Regions from separate parts of the Fictibacillus arsenicus genome, predicted to be linked through region 2. Evidence: riboswitches for the same ligand, from Rfam matches in the RefSeq annotation. Region 2 holds a riboswitch; the other holds the start of a gene.
The links. A riboswitch is a leader RNA that binds a small molecule or an ion and turns the genes downstream of it on or off. The one in region 2 is predicted to bind S-adenosylmethionine.

Region 1 (3,919 bases), 1.8 Mb from region 2:
TGTCCGTGCTAATTTTGAAGAAGTGAAACAAAAACTTTCTGCTAGAGGGGAAGACCTTTCTGGTTTGGATCAGTTTGAAGCACTTGATCAGCGCCGCCGTGAGTTAATCGGTGAAACGGAGACTTTAAAGTCTAAGCGTAATGAGGTATCTAAACAGGTAGCAGAATTTAAGCGTGAGAAAAAAGAAGCTGACCATCTTATTACTGAGATGCGTGAAGTAGGAGATAAAATTAAGACGATTGATGATGAACTTCGTCAAGTAGAAGAAGATCTTCACGGAATTATGCTGACGCTGCCTAACATACCTCATGAGAGTGTCCCTGTTGGAGAAACAGAAGATGATAACGTACCCGTTCGACACTGGGGTGATGTGCCAGAGTTTTCTTTTGATGCAAAAGCACACTGGGATATCGCAACTGACTTGAACATTGTTGATTTTGAACGAGGAGCAAAGGTTACAGGAAGCCGATTTGCTTTTTATAAAGGTCTTGGGGCACGTTTAGAGCGTGCACTGATCAACTTCATGATGGACCTTCATGAAGACGAACACGGGTATACAGAGGTTCTGCCTCCATACATGGTTAATCGTCAAAGCATGACAGGAACTGGACAGCTTCCTAAGTTTGAAGAAGACGCATTTAAGATTCGTGAAGAGGATTATTTCTTAATTCCAACATCAGAAGTACCTGTAACAAATATGCACCGTGAAGAAATTCTAACGGGTGAGGAGCTTCCAATTACGTATGCAGCATACAGCGCATGCTTCCGTTCTGAAGCGGGGTCTGCTGGACGTGACACACGAGGATTGATCCGTCAGCATCAGTTTAATAAAGTAGAGCTTGTACGCTTTGTTAAGCCGGAAGATTCTTACGATGAGCTTGAAAAGCTGACAGGCCATGCAGAAAAAGTACTGCAGCTTCTAAATCTTCCATACCGTGTACTAAGCATGTGTACGGCTGACCTTGGATTTACAGCTGCTAAAAAGTACGATATCGAAGTATACCTTCCAAGCTACGGTGAATACCGCGAGATCTCTTCTTGCTCTAACTTTGAAGATTTCCAAGCGCGCCGTGCTCAAATTCGTTTCCGCAGAGAAGCGAAAGGCAAGCCTGAGTTTGTTCATACATTAAACGGATCTGGTTTAGCAATCGGACGAACAGTAGCAGCAATTTTAGAGAACTATCAGCAAGAAGATGGAACGGTTATCATTCCAGAAGTACTTCGTCCATATATGGGCAATAAAGAGGTAATCAAGTAAACCAAATAGGGCTATCCAAAGTAAGTTTAACTTACTTTGGACAGCCCTAATTTTTATTTTACGGATGACTTTAACATTGGGTGAGACGCCTCGCAAAAATCTGTTGCCTGGTGCGGAAATCCACAACTTCTAATAGCGACAAAGTTTGCGAAAAAAGATTTTATTTTTTTATAAAATTACGTTGACACTATATTTACTCACATGTTATTATAGTTCTTGTCAGTCACACGGAGGTATACCCAAGTCCGGCTGAAGGGATCGGTCTTGAAAACCGACAGGGGTTTAACGACCCGCGGGGGTTCGAATCCCTCTACCTCCTCCATATACATATTTCAACCTCATCTGAGCTTATCAGGTGAGGTTTTTTGTTGTTTTTATTCATGGCTATTTTCTAAAGGATTGTTGCTTTTGGCTTTTTCTATTTTCATCATTTGCAAGTTGATTGGAGCTCAAGGTGCGTGCCTACCACCTGAGAAGCTTCTCGCTAGGTATGCGACGAGGAAGCCACATCGGTAGCATTTACTTGTAGACGCAGGAGCAAGGATACTTCCATGAAGCGGTCAGGTGGAGACTCCTAATGGCGCAAAGCGGCAGGATGCTCACCGCACGCCCCCTGGAAAGCGAGCAGCCTGGAGCGGAAAATCAACTACTTTCAATGGCAACTTAATTAACTATAAAATAATTTTTCCTTATCCTATAAGGAATGTAAGCGCTAACAATTTAAAGTATTAAAAAATATTATTGACAGAACTTTTCGACAGGTAGTAATATGTCAATTATAACTTAATCAAATAATCAACACTTATTAAGAGAGACTGAGGGATCAGGCCCAATGACGTCCGGCAACCTCCATTATGGAACGGTGCTACTTCCTGCAGAATGATTCATTCATTCTGGAAGATAAGTCGATGTATGTCTATTCGCCCTCTTCCATTGAATGAAGAGGGCTTTTTATATTGAAGGAGGACAGAAATATGATTGAAGTGCGTGATGTAACGAAAATATATTCCGCTAAAGGAAAAGACATTGTTGGAGTCAAGAATGTTTCACTCACGATAGAAAAGGGTGAGATATTCGGAATTGTCGGCTACAGCGGTGCTGGCAAAAGCTCTCTCCTCCGCTGCTTAAATTTACTAGAGAAGCCAACATCAGGCGAAATTTTAATCGACGGTGTCTCCATTACGAAATTATCTAAAAAAGAACTACGGGAAGAGCGGCTTAAAATAGGGATGATCTTTCAGCATTTTTATCTTATTAGTGCAAAAACCGTTTATGAAAATATCGCGTTTGCGTTAAAAGCTGCTGGAAAAAAGAAAGATGAAATTAATCATAAGACTCTTGAGCTCTTACAGATGGTAGGGTTAGAAAATCAAAAGGATCAGTATCCGGCTCAACTGAGCGGCGGTCAAAAGCAGCGGGTCGGAATTGCACGGGCACTAGCCAACGATCCGAAAGTTTTGCTTTGTGATGAAGCTACTTCAGCTCTTGATCCCAACACGACAAAAGCTATTCTTTTACTTCTGCAATCCATCAATAAAAAGCTTGGCATCACAATTGTCCTAATCACACATGAGATGGAAGTCGTAAAAGAGATTTGTCACCGGATGGCAGTGATGCAGGATGGAGAAATCATCGAGACGGGTGATGTTTATAATTTATTTGCACATCCGGAGAAAGAGTTAACGAAAACGTTTATAAGCAGTGTCATACAGATGAATCTTCCGGAACCGCTATTAAAAGGGCGTAAAGGAGTGGTGATTAAAATTCATTTTAAAGGCGCGATTGCAGAAGAAGCAGTCGTCTCTGAACTCTTCCAAAACTTTAAGGTAAAAGGAAATATTCTTCACGGAAAGATTGAATACATCCAGGAAACGCCGCTCGGGATTTTTATTATGGAACTGATAGGGGAAGAGGCAGAAGTTAAGCGTGCCATAGCTTACATTAAAGACCGAATCGAAAATTTAGAGGTGGTGAAACAAGTTGCTTGATTCTTTGTACAGCATCCTGCCAGATTTGAATAAAGCATTTTTTGAGACATTGTATATGGTCGCGATCTCTTTAGGTGTTTCTCTGATCGTCGGCCTTCCATTAGGAGTAGCCCTGTTTGTTACAGACAAAGGATTATTGTTTGAAAACGTCTGGATTAAACAAATTGCAGGTATTTTAGTTAATCTGATCCGATCAGTACCTTTTATCATTCTTCTCGTAGCTCTGCTGCCTTTAACTCAGCTGATTACGGGTACGACGATCGGTCCAACTGCAGCGTCAGTATCATTGTCTGTAGCCGCTATTCCATTCTTCGCACGTCTAGTCGAAACCTCATTAAGGGAGATCGATAAAGGTGTGATTGAAGCGGCGGTTGCCGTAGGAGCAACGCCATGGATGATCATCCGAGAAGTGCTGCTTCCTGAAGCGAAACCTGGAATCGTTCAAGCGATTACGGTCACAGCAATAAGTTTATTAGGCTACTCTGCAATGGCAGGTATTGTAGGTGGCGGAGGAATCGGTGACTTTGCGATTCGATTCGGCTATTACAGATACGACAACACAATAATGTTTACAACGGTTGTTCTGCTGATTGTCATTGTGCAGCTTATGCAGGTTATTGGTGACGGAGTAGCTCGAGCGGTAAATAAAAGATAAAAAAGGGGATTCAACATG
Region 2 (3,919 bases):
AAGGGACATGCCCTTTACGTTAAAACCGCCTCTAGTTTTCTAGTCAGCGCTATTTAATTCGTACCTTCTCGTTTTTTTCGAGTTGAATCACTTTTCCATCTTGCACGATTAAAGTTACGGATCCAAATTTGATGTTGCTCAGCATTTTCTGAAGCTGAGGAAGAAAATCGTTTTCACTCTTTTCGTTCGCCACTCCACTGGCCTCCCTTTTTTACAAAATATCTCTAATAAAACAAAAAACCTTCCCATTTCGGAAAGATAGTGGAGGTAAACGTATTACCTTATCTTCCAAAATGTAAAAACATTCTGCTGGAGTTAGCACCTTACGAATCGCAGGTTGCCGGGTTTCATCGGGCCAGTTCCCTTCACCACTCTGGATAAGAGTTTAATTTTTAAAAATCATATCACATCTGAAACGGATATCAAGCCCTAATTTTTTTATTTCTTGTTTTTTCTGAAAAAATTAAACCTGCAGTTGACAATTTGTCTTCCTGGAACATATAGTAATAACTAAAATTTCATCCGAATTTGCTGATCGGAAAAACCGAAGGCTCTTAACATGACTTGTTAAGGGCCTTTTTATTTTGAGGAGGAATTTGATGAAAAAGTTAATAGTTCTAGCGCTTATTGGACTTATGGCACAGCTGATCGACGGCTCACTCGGAATGGCATATGGGGTTACTTCGACTTCCCTGCTCTTGGTAGCGGGGATTGCGCCCGCAGCAGCATCTGCCTCTGTCCACCTTGCTGAAGTTGTGACAACAGCAGCATCCGGAGTTTCCCATATTAAGTTTGGAAACGTTGATAAGCAGGTGGTTCTCCGCTTAATTCTGCCGGGTTCGATCGGTGCATTTTTAGGCGCTTGTTTTTTAAGCAGCCTTCCAGGAGATATTGTGAAACCATATGTTTCTCTATTTCTTATTATTCTTGGAATCTATATTTTGTTTCGTTTTCTCTATAAACTTGGAGAAAGAAAGACGGCACCCTCTGAAAACTCTTTTTCAAAAAAACAGCTAATGCCCCTTGGCTTACTTGCTGGATTTCTAGATGCGACAGGTGGTGGTGGATGGGGTCCTGTAACAACTCCTGTCCTTATGGCAAAAGATATGAAAACTAGAAAAGTTATAGGTTCCGTTGATACGAGTGAATTTGCTGTAGCCGTTTCAGCTTCTGCTGGATTCTTTATTGCTCTTGGATGGGAGCAAGTTGAATGGCTCTGGGTTGGTGCCCTCATGGCAGGCGGTATCGTTGCAGCTCCGATTGCTGCATGGCTCGTCCGAATAATTCCCTCACACATTTTAGGGGTCTTAGTTGGTGGGCTGATTATCGTAACTAATGTTAGGACTCTGTTTTTGACCATTGGTTTGTCATCTCATGTTATGTTTGCCATTTATTTTGTTCTTGCGGCATTTTGGGCTGTAGGTATCATCTATACAGTAAAAAGCTTTCCGAAAAAAAGTAATGACGAAAATAAAAATCCGAAATTTTTGAAAAATTCAGTTGACTATTGATTATTAGCTATGTATTATAGTCTTTAATTCAATATTCAATCTTCTTATCCAGAGAGGCGGAGGGACTGACCCTATGAAGCCCGGCAACCAGCAGAAATGCATGGTGCTAATTTCAGCAGAACAGCTAACGTTCTGAAAGATGAGACTTCGATCGTGTGATATCATCGGGACCTCTTCTTTTGGAAGAGGTCTTTTTTGCACTATCAGAAAGTATAACTTGTTTGCACGATGATTTTCGACTTCGCAACAAGTTAAGGTCGATCGTATAAGTGCAACTAAAGCTGACTCGAAAGGATTGGCGTCAGCCAAGTTTTCTTTACTGGATAAGTTGAATCTGAAATTCATATTGGATAACAAAAAAATTTAAACATTGAGGAGAGATTTGAAAATGAGCGAACAAAAAAGAGAGTACGGTTTTGAAACAATTTCATTGCATGAAGGACAGAAAGTAGATCCTGCTACAGGTGCGCGAGCGGTACCGATTTATCAGACAACATCGTATCAGTTTAACAGCACTGAACATGCAGCAAATCTATTTGCTTTAAAAGAATTCGGAAATATCTATAGTCGTTTAATGAATCCCACACAAGATGCGTTTGAACAGACGATTGCTAAATTAGAAGGCGGTGTGGGGGCACTTGCTGTTGCTTCCGGCCAGGCTGCCATTACAAATGCTATTTTCAATATCGCTGGATCAGGCGATGAAATCGTTGCCTCTACTTCTCTTTACGGTGGAACGTACAATCTCTTCTCTGTGACTTTGCCAAAACTAGGTATCGAGACACGTTTTGCTGACATCGATAACCTTCAATCGTTTAAAGATGCGATCACAGAAAAAACAAAAGCAGTATATGTTGAAACAATCGGGAATCCAAAAATTGATGTAGCGGATATTGAAGGTCTTGCTAATATTGCTCATGAAGCGGGTGTTCCACTTATTGTTGATAACACGCTTGCTACACCTTATCTTTGTCGTCCGATCGAGCATGGTGCTGATATCGTCGTACACTCCGCAACAAAATTCATTGGCGGCCACGGTACATCTGTTGGTGGTGTAATAGTTGATTCCGGTAAATTTGATTGGAACAACGGAAAGTTCCCTGGCTTAACGGAGCCAGATCCAAGCTACAAAGGTATCGTTTATACCGAAGCATTCGGTCCGCTTGCTTATATATTAAAAGCTCGTGTCCAGTTACTTCGTGATTTAGGATCATCCATTTCTCCGTTCAATTCATTTTTGTTTATTCAAGGATTAGAAACATTGTCACTGCGTTTAGAAAGACACGTTGAAAACACTCTTAAGGTAGCACAGTTCTTGGAAAGCCACCCTTCTGTAGACTGGGTAAATTATGCAGGTCTTCCTAGCAGCCCATATTATGACCTTGCACAAAAATATCTCCCAAAAGGAGCTGGAGCCATTCTTACTTTCGGTGTTAAAGGCGGCGTAGAAGAAGGAAAAAAATTAATTGAGAATGTAAGCATCTTCTCTCACTTGGCTAACGTAGGAGATTCAAAGTCCTTGATCATCCACCCTGCGAGCACAACCCATCAGCAGTTATCTGAGGAAGAACAAAGAAAATCAGGAGTTTCACCTGAATTAATCCGTCTATCCATCGGAATTGAGACGGTAGATGATCTTATTTATGATCTTGATCATGCATTAAAAGCAATCGTACTTTCTCCAAGCGGGTTGTAAAAACAACGAAACTCAGAGCATAATTGCTCTGAGTTTTATTTATGTAAAAAATTGTTAAATAATGTGATGAAGTCCATTTTTTTATGTAATGAGATGGGATTTTTATATGATTAGTCAAAAAAATTATGTGATGAAATGGAGAAATTATGTGATAATTCGTTTTTGGCTAAATAATCGCATGATTCTTAGTTAAAGAATCATGTAATATTTTCGTTTAACCATAAGGTGGATGCTGCTATAAACTTTTCGGCAGCTGGCGAAAGATTTTTAAAGGATATCGAACCTATACCAATGGAAGAAATAGCTCGTTCACCTGAAAGAGGGATTTTTTTCACACAGTCAGGCAGATTATGTAAAGCGATTTCTGGCAGGATGGCTACGCCCAGCGAGTTTTTAACCATTGAGATAATTGCCTGCTCATCATCTAAACGAAAAGCAATTTCAGGAGAATGTTTATTTGGTTTAAAAATGTTATGTATGATTTTAAGGGTAGATTTTTGAAGTATCAGCTTCTCATTCTTCAGTGCATTTGGCTTTATAGATTTTTCTGCACCAAGATGGTGGTTTTCCGGCACAACACAGCAAAATGTTTCGCGCTTTAAATGGAGAACCTCTAAATCTGCAGCAGGCAGCATTAAAAACCCGAAATCTATAATCCCCTGAGCTATCCATAGAGAGATCTCTTCCTGTTTCCCTTCCACAACTTCTACTT

Region 1: it holds a riboswitch for S-adenosylmethionine, as region 2 does, so the genes downstream of both, ABE41_RS00055 (methionine ABC transporter ATP-binding protein) here and ABE41_RS11410 (homocysteine synthase) in region 2, are expected to answer to the same signal.

The regions. Positions count from the first base shown of each region.
Region 1 covers NZ_CP016761.1:7,152-11,070, forward strand. The annotation lists gene serS (serine--tRNA ligase) at 1-1,258, shown strand, start outside; tRNA gene ABE41_RS00050 (tRNA-Ser) at 1,488-1,580, shown strand; SAM riboswitch class I at 2,058-2,165, shown strand; gene ABE41_RS00055 (methionine ABC transporter ATP-binding protein) at 2,233-3,246, shown strand; gene ABE41_RS00060 (methionine ABC transporter permease) at 3,239-3,901, shown strand; gene ABE41_RS00065 (MetQ/NlpA family ABC transporter substrate-binding protein) at 3,917-3,919, shown strand, end outside.
Region 2 covers NZ_CP016761.1:2,215,655-2,219,573, forward strand. The annotation lists gene ABE41_RS11400 (YezD family protein) at 50-193, opposite strand; SAM riboswitch class I at 279-384, opposite strand; gene ABE41_RS11405 (sulfite exporter TauE/SafE family protein) at 600-1,511, shown strand; SAM riboswitch class I at 1,553-1,657, shown strand; gene ABE41_RS11410 (homocysteine synthase) at 1,900-3,207, shown strand; gene ABE41_RS11415 (LysR family transcriptional regulator) at 3,405-3,919, opposite strand, start outside.